3 regions of the Hydrogenophaga sp. LT287 genome follow, and region 3 is predicted to be linked to each of the others. Evidence: predicted binding sites of a transcription regulator. Region 3 holds the regulator's gene; each other region holds the start of a gene.
What was found. The regulator sigma-54, encoded in region 3, starts transcription at its own class of promoters, with help from an activator protein. The targets are predictions, from matches to a motif close to TGGCANGNAANCTGCTTT.
Positions count from the first base shown of each region.

Region 1: the regulator sigma-54 is predicted to act here: its motif matches at 1,430-1,447, upstream of AC0GNR_RS02275 (nitrate- and nitrite sensing domain-containing protein).
Region 2: the regulator sigma-54 is predicted to act here: its motif matches at 1,243-1,260, upstream of glnK (P-II family nitrogen regulator).

Region 1 covers NZ_JBVPZC010000002.1:85,558-87,822, forward strand. The annotation lists gene AC0GNR_RS02265 (branched-chain amino acid ABC transporter substrate-binding protein) at 1-44, opposite strand, end outside; gene tsaD (tRNA (adenosine(37)-N6)-threonylcarbamoyltransferase complex transferase subunit TsaD) at 263-1,366, opposite strand; gene AC0GNR_RS02275 (nitrate- and nitrite sensing domain-containing protein) at 1,475-2,265, shown strand, end outside.
Region 2 covers NZ_JBVPZC010000037.1:10,743-13,007, reverse strand. The annotation lists gene AC0GNR_RS17650 (ammonium transporter) at 1-791, opposite strand, end outside; gene glnK (P-II family nitrogen regulator) at 823-1,161, opposite strand; gene AC0GNR_RS17640 (YifB family Mg chelatase-like AAA ATPase) at 1,486-2,265, shown strand, end outside.
Region 3 covers NZ_JBVPZC010000008.1:8,084-10,348, reverse strand. The annotation lists gene lptB (LPS export ABC transporter ATP-binding protein) at 1-149, shown strand, start outside; gene rpoN (RNA polymerase factor sigma-54) at 367-2,043, shown strand; gene AC0GNR_RS08480 (THUMP domain-containing class I SAM-dependent RNA methyltransferase) at 2,175-2,265, shown strand, end outside.

The sequences.
Region 1 (2,265 bases), on a different contig from region 3:
GTGGTGCAGCGCCGGCGCGAAGAATATGACAAAACGGGTTTCATACGGGTTCCGGTGAAGGTGGGCTGGCGGGTGGCCGGCACAGTTCCCAGGCGGGGTCCAGATGCCCCAATGGGAGCGAGACCCGTGACGCGCTGGGTCGGGGTGGCGCAGTGTAATTCATAATTAACTTTGCCCAGCCACCGGTTTTCGCTGGCCGATGGTCAGCCGCTCATGGCCGAAATGAGCCGCCCGAAGCCTTGCAAATCGGGTGCCAGGCCGATCAGGCGCTGGCTTGTGCCAGCTCGGCCAACGGCCACCGGGGCCGCACGTCAAAGCGGTAGCCGCTGGCGGCAAACGGCTCGTCACCGGTGAACGCTAGGCCGGCCTGGGCCCGCAGGCCAGCGGCCAGGGCGATCATGGCGCCGTTGTCGGTGCACAGGTGCAGCTCGGGGTAGTGCACGCGCAGACCGCTTTTGGCGCAGGCGGCATTGAGCTGCTCGCGCAGCAGCGCGTTGGCGCCCACACCGCCCGCCACGACCAGCCGGCGCAAGCCGGTCAGCTTGACCGCTGCCAGCGACTTCTTCACCAGCACCTCCACAATGGCGGCCTGCACGCAGGCGGCCACGTCGGCCTTCTGCTGCAGGCTCAGCGGGTCGGCCAGGTGCGTGGTAGCCGGGCCGTCCATGCTGGCGTGGGCCAGCCGCTTCACCTGGGTCAACACCGCCGTTTTCAGGCCGGCAAACGAAAAATCGAGGTCGCCGCTGTGCAGCAGCGGGCGCGGCAGCTTGTAGGCCAGCGCATCGCCCTGCTCGGCCAGCTTGGACAGCGCAGGCCCGCCGGGGTAACCCAGGCCGAGCAGCTTGGCCGACTTGTCAAACGCCTCGCCGGCGGCATCGTCGATGGTTTCGCCCAACAGTTCGTAGCGCCCCACGCCGTCCACCCGCATCAGCTGGGTGTGGCCGCCCGACACCAGCAGCGCCACAAACGGAAACTCAGGCGGGTCGGCGCTGAGAAACGGCGACAACAAATGCCCTTCCAAGTGGTGCACGCCCAGCACCGGCTTGCCCAGGGCAAAGCCCAGGGCACAGGCCACGCCCGAACCCACCAGCAAAGCGCCCGCCAGGCCCGGCCCGCGGGTGTAGCCCACCGCGTCCACGGCCGACAGCGGCAGCCCGGCCTGCGCCAACACGGCGTCGGTCAAAGGCAGCACGCGCCGTATGTGGTCGCGGCTGGCCAGTTCGGGCACCACGCCGCCGTAGGCCTGGTGCATGTCAATCTGGCTGTGCAGGGCATGGCCCAGCAGCCGGGGCGTGCCGGTGCCGCTGGCGTCCACCAGGGCCACGCCGGTTTCGTCACAAGACGATTCGATTCCCAAAATCAGCATGCCCGGAGTGTACGGGGCGGCACCGTCGCAGGTGGGTACCCGCCCTCACCGCCCCACCCAAGGCGGCATGTTTGTTGCATACAGCGTCCCCAACATCCCGTGCACTTCATGAAATCTGGTTTGAATTTTCTCGTCGCAGCCAAACGCTGCGAAATCGCTGAGCTGCAGGCGCTGGCGCTCACCAGCGCGCTGGTGAACGTGACCGGGCGGCTGGTGCACGGGCTGCAGCGCGAGCGTGGGCTGTCCAACCTGTACCTGGGCTCGAACGGCGCCCGGTTTGCGCCCGAGCGCCAGGTGCAGATCGGCGAATGCCAGGGCCTTGAAAGCGACCTGCGCGCCTGCTTTGACAGCCTGGACACCGAATCAGCCTCGGTGGGCAATGGCGCGCGGCTGTTCAGCCGCATCGCCTATGTGCTGCACGGGCTGGACGCCCTGCCCGGCCTGCGGGCACAGATTGAAAGCCAGGCCTGGGCGGCCCGCCAAGCCACCGAAGCCTATGTGCGGCTGATTGCCGGGCTGCTGGCAGTGGTGTTTGAAGCGGCCGACAGCGCAACCGACCCGGAGATTTCCCGCCTGCTGGTGGCCCGCTTCAATTTCATGCAGGGCAAGGAGTTTGCCGGGCAAGAGCGCGCAGCCGGCTCAGCGCTGTACGCCAGCGGGCGTGCTGACACCAGCGAGCAGCAGCGATTGCTGCACCTGATCGATTCGCAAGAGCGCTGCCTGCAGGTGTTCGCCGACTTTTCCAGCACCGCGCTGGGTGCGTTGTGGACACAAAACCAGCCCAGCGCCACGCTGGCGGAGCTGGAGCGCATGCGACGCGTGTTGTGCACAGCAACACATGGCGCAGCGCTGGACGCAAAACAGAGCCAGGCCTGGTTTGACTGCTGCAGCCAGCGCAT
Region 2 (2,265 bases), on a different contig from region 3:
ATGCGCTTGCCCAGCATGTAAGCACCCACCAGGCCAGCCATGGCCGCGTTGATGTGCACCACGGTGCCGCCAGCGAAGTCCAACGCGCCTTTGTCCAGCAGGTAACCGCCCGTGCCCCACACCATGTGGGCAATTGGCAGGTAGCTGAAGGTGAACCAGATGGCCGAGAACAGCAGCACCGCGCTGAACTTCATGCGCTCGGCAAACGAGCCCACGATCAGCGCGCAGGTGATGCCGGCAAACGTGGCCTGGAAGGCAATGAAGATGAACTCGGGGATGGCCACACCGGGGGTGAACGTGGCGGCCAGCGAATCCATGGTGACGCCCATCAGGAACACCTTGTCAAGGTTGCCGATGATCAGGCCTTCGCCGCCAAACGCCAGGCTGTAGCCGTACATGGCCCACAGCACCGTGATCAGCGAGAACACCACCATCACCTGCATCAGCACCGACAGCATGTTTTTGCTGCGCACCAGGCCGCCATAAAACAGCGCCAGGCCGGGGATGACCATCAAAATCACCAGCACGGTGGAAATCATCATCCAGGCCACATCGCCCTTGTCGACGGTTGGTTTGGCTTCTTCTGCGGCAGGCGCTTCAGCGGCCACCGCAGCAGCGGGCGCTTCAACGGCAGGGGCGTCTGCAGCGGGTGCGGCTTCGGCTGGAGCGGCCGACGCTGCATCAGCCGGTGCGGTCACCGCAGCCGGCGCTTCGGTGGTCTGGGCCACGGCGTTCAGACCGCCAAAGGCCAGACCCATGCCCAACAACAGGGTTGCAAGTAGTTTTTTCATGTCCGTGATCTTTCTTGAACTGTGGCGGTGATCAGAGCGCTTCTTTGCCGGTTTCACCGGTGCGGATGCGAACCACCTGTTCCAGCGAGGTGACGAAAATCTTGCCGTCGCCGATCTTGCCGGTGCGTGCAGCACCTTCGATGGCTTCGATCACGCGGTCCACCAGGTCGTCGGACACAGCGGCCTCGATCTTGACCTTGGGCAGGAAATCGACCACGTATTCCGCGCCGCGGTACAGCTCGGTGTGGCCCTTCTGGCGGCCGAAGCCCTTGACTTCGGTAACGGTGATGCCTTGCACGCCCATGCCGGAGAGCGCTTCGCGCACTTCGTCCAGTTTGAACGGCTTGATGATGGCGGAGACCATTTTCATGCTGTGATTCCTCTTCTAGATCAGGAGGGTGATCAGGCCGGCTGGCCCACACCACGGGTTGGATTCGGTTGCATTCACACCCAAGCATGGACCGTGCCAACTTTGCACGCCTGTGGCCAAAAACAGGTCGCCATGTGTTGCAAAAGCACCTCCATCCCCCAGACGTGTGCAGGCCGAAGGCCGCCCCTGTGCCATCATGAAAACTCTTTGCCACGCTCGGCGGGTGTCACACCAAAGACGTGCGCACCAAAACAGTGCAATACCGGAAACGGGCCTTCGGGGCCGTTCAACCCGGGTCATGCACCGAAACAGGGAGGAATTCACATGAGTCTGTCGTTGGTGCACAGCCGCGCACTGCTGGGTCTTGAAGCGCGGCCAGTCCAGGTTGAAGTCCATCTGGCCAACGGCCTGCCCAGCTTCACCCTGGTGGGCCTGGCCGATACCGAGGTGAAGGAAGCACGCGAACGCGTGCGCTCGGCCATTGCCAATTCGGGGCTTGAATTTCCATCCAACAAACGCATCACGGTGAACCTGGCGCCGGCCGACCTGCCCAAAGACTCTGGGCGGTTTGACCTGCCGATTGCCGTGGGCATCTTGGCCGCCAGCGGCCAGCTGGACGCCGCGCGGCTGGCGGGCTGGGAGTTTGCCGGTGAACTGTCGCTGGGCGGTGAGCTGCGCCCGGTGCGCGGCGCGCTGGCCATGAGCCTGGCGCTGCACCGCGCCGCTGACACCGAAGCCGCCGCGCAAACCCGGCTGGTGCTGCCACCGGGCAGCGCCGAAGAAGCCGCCCTGGTGCCGCAAGCCCAGGTGCACCGTGCCCGCCACCTGCTTGACGTGGTGGCCCACTTTCTGCACGAAAACGCCAACGCTCCCGGCGAGCCACCGCCCGACGACGGCGGCTGGGTGCGCCTGGCACCCACGCAGCTCGGCCAGGCGCCCAGCTACGCCGACCTGGCCGACGTGAAAGGCCAGGTGGCTGCCAAACGCGCCCTGGAAATTGCCGCCGCCGGTGGCCACAGCTTGTTGATGATGGGCCCGCCGGGCTCGGGCAAAAGCATGCTGGCGCAGCGCTTCGCCGGCCTGCTGCCGCCCATGAGCACACAA
Region 3 (2,265 bases):
CCGACCACAACGTGCGCGAAACCCTGGGCATTTGCGACCGTGCCTACATCATCAACGAGGGGCACGTGCTCACCAGCGGCACGCCCGCCGAGATCGTTGAAAACGCCGATGTGCGCCGGGTGTACCTCGGCGAACATTTCCGGATGTGATGAAACAAGCCCCCACGCTCCTCCGCTGCGCGGGTCGCTGCCCCCCAAGGGGGCTGGGCCTGCCTTGGGGCGGCCCGGCGGCTGACCCGGCCACTTCGCCCACGCCACGGTGGGCGAGTGAGGCGCCGCTATTCAGGGCACCCGCGGATCCGGCTTTGCCGGTCCCAGGGTGCGCCCCCCTGGGGGGGACGCGCGCAGCGCGGCGGGGGGGCGGCCTGTGAAACAAGGCCTGTCCCTCCGCGTCTCGCAGCACCTGGCGCTCACGCCGCAGTTGCAGCAGTCCATCCGTTTGCTGCAACTGTCCACCTTGGAAATGGCGCAGGAAGTCGAGCAGATGCTGGACGAAAACCCGTTTCTGGAGCGCACCGACGAGATCGCCGACCGCGAAGCGTTTGGCCTGGAGCAGACCGACGCACCGGTGAGCGCGGGTGAGCAGATCACCGACGCCACACAGGCTGGGGCCGAGGCGGTGGCGTCCGCGCCCGAATACGACGGCCTGGTGTCTGAGCGCGTGTCCTCCAGCGACAGCACCACCGACAGCGCGCAAAGCGATGAGCTGGAAGGCCGCCTGGACGGTGCCACCCCGGTGGAAGAAAGCTGGGAAGGCGACGGCACCGTGGAAATGGCGCCCGACGACAGCGAGTGGGGTGGTGACGCACCGCCCCGCAACAGCGGCTCGGGCGACGACGACGAAACCGCCACTGCGGCCGACCTGGCGCGCGTGCCCGTCAGCCTGCAAGACCACCTGCACGACCAGGCGCGCTGCCTGCGCCTGAGCGACGAAGACCGCGCCGCGCTCTATTTCCTGATCGAGTCGCTCAACGACGACGGTTACCTGGAAGACACGCTGGCCGACCTGGCCACCGCCTGGCTCAGCCTGTCCAACCCCGGTGTGCTGACGGCCGACCCGGAAACCGGGGAAGACCCGGAACAGCTGGAGGCCCGCGAAGCCCTCGAACAGCGCCTCACCATGGCCCTGCATTTGCTGCAGCACATGGAGCCGGCTGGCGTGGGCGCCCGCGACCTGGGCGAATGCCTGCGCCTGCAGATCGAGGAAATGCGCAACAGCCCTGAGGCCCGCGCTGCCCTGGCCATTTGCAAGCAGCCGCTGGAGCTCATGGCCAAGCGCGACGTGAAGCGCTTGTGTGCGTTGTGTGGCATTGACGACGAAACCGCCCGCGCCGCGCTGGGCCTTATCGCGCGGCTGGAGCCCAAGCCCGGCCGCCGTTTTGTCGACGTGGAGCGCAACGTGGTGGTGCCCGATGTGCTCGTGACCCGCGCTGGGCGGGGCTTCAAAGTGCAGCTCAACGCCGAGGTGATGCCGCGCCTGCGCGTGCACGACGTGTACGCCAACGCCATGCGCGGCAACCGCGGTGGGCGCGACGGTGGCGCCAGCGGCGAAGCCGGCCACGCCGCCATGCAGCAGCGCCTGCAAGAAGCGCGCTGGTTCATCAAAAACATCCAGCAGCGCTTTGACACCATCTTGCGTGTGAGCAGCGCCATTGTGGAGCGCCAGCGCAACTTCTTTATGCACGGCGAACTCGCCATGCGCCCGCTGGTGCTGCGCGAAATTGCCGACGAGCTGGGCCTGCACGAATCCACCATCAGCCGCGTGACCACCGCCAAATACATGGCCACGCCGTTTGGCACTTACGAACTCAAGTATTTCTTTGGCTCGTCGCTGGGCACCGAAACCGGTGGCAACGCGTCGAGCACTGCGGTGCGTGCGCTGCTCAAGCAGTTCATTGCGGCCGAAGAACCGGCCAAACCGCTGTCTGACAACCAGCTCTCCGACCTGCTCAAAGAGCAGGGCATCGAATGCGCGCGGCGCACCGTGGCCAAGTACCGCGAGGCGCTGCGCATTGCGCCCGCGAACCTGCGAAAGAGCTTGTAACCCCCCGCGCCGCTTCGCGTCACCGCCACCCCAGCGGCCCGTCCTGAGCTTGTCGAAGGGCGGTTCCGTGGGGCATGCTGGAAGGGGTCAACGCACCAGATGCTCTGTAGCCATTGCCGAAGTAACTTGTTATGAACCAACTCAAACTTTTTCTCCCTTGCGCCGCTGGCGTAGAGGATTACCTGGCCGCAGAGGTGCAGCGCATCACCGGCGAGCCGCTGG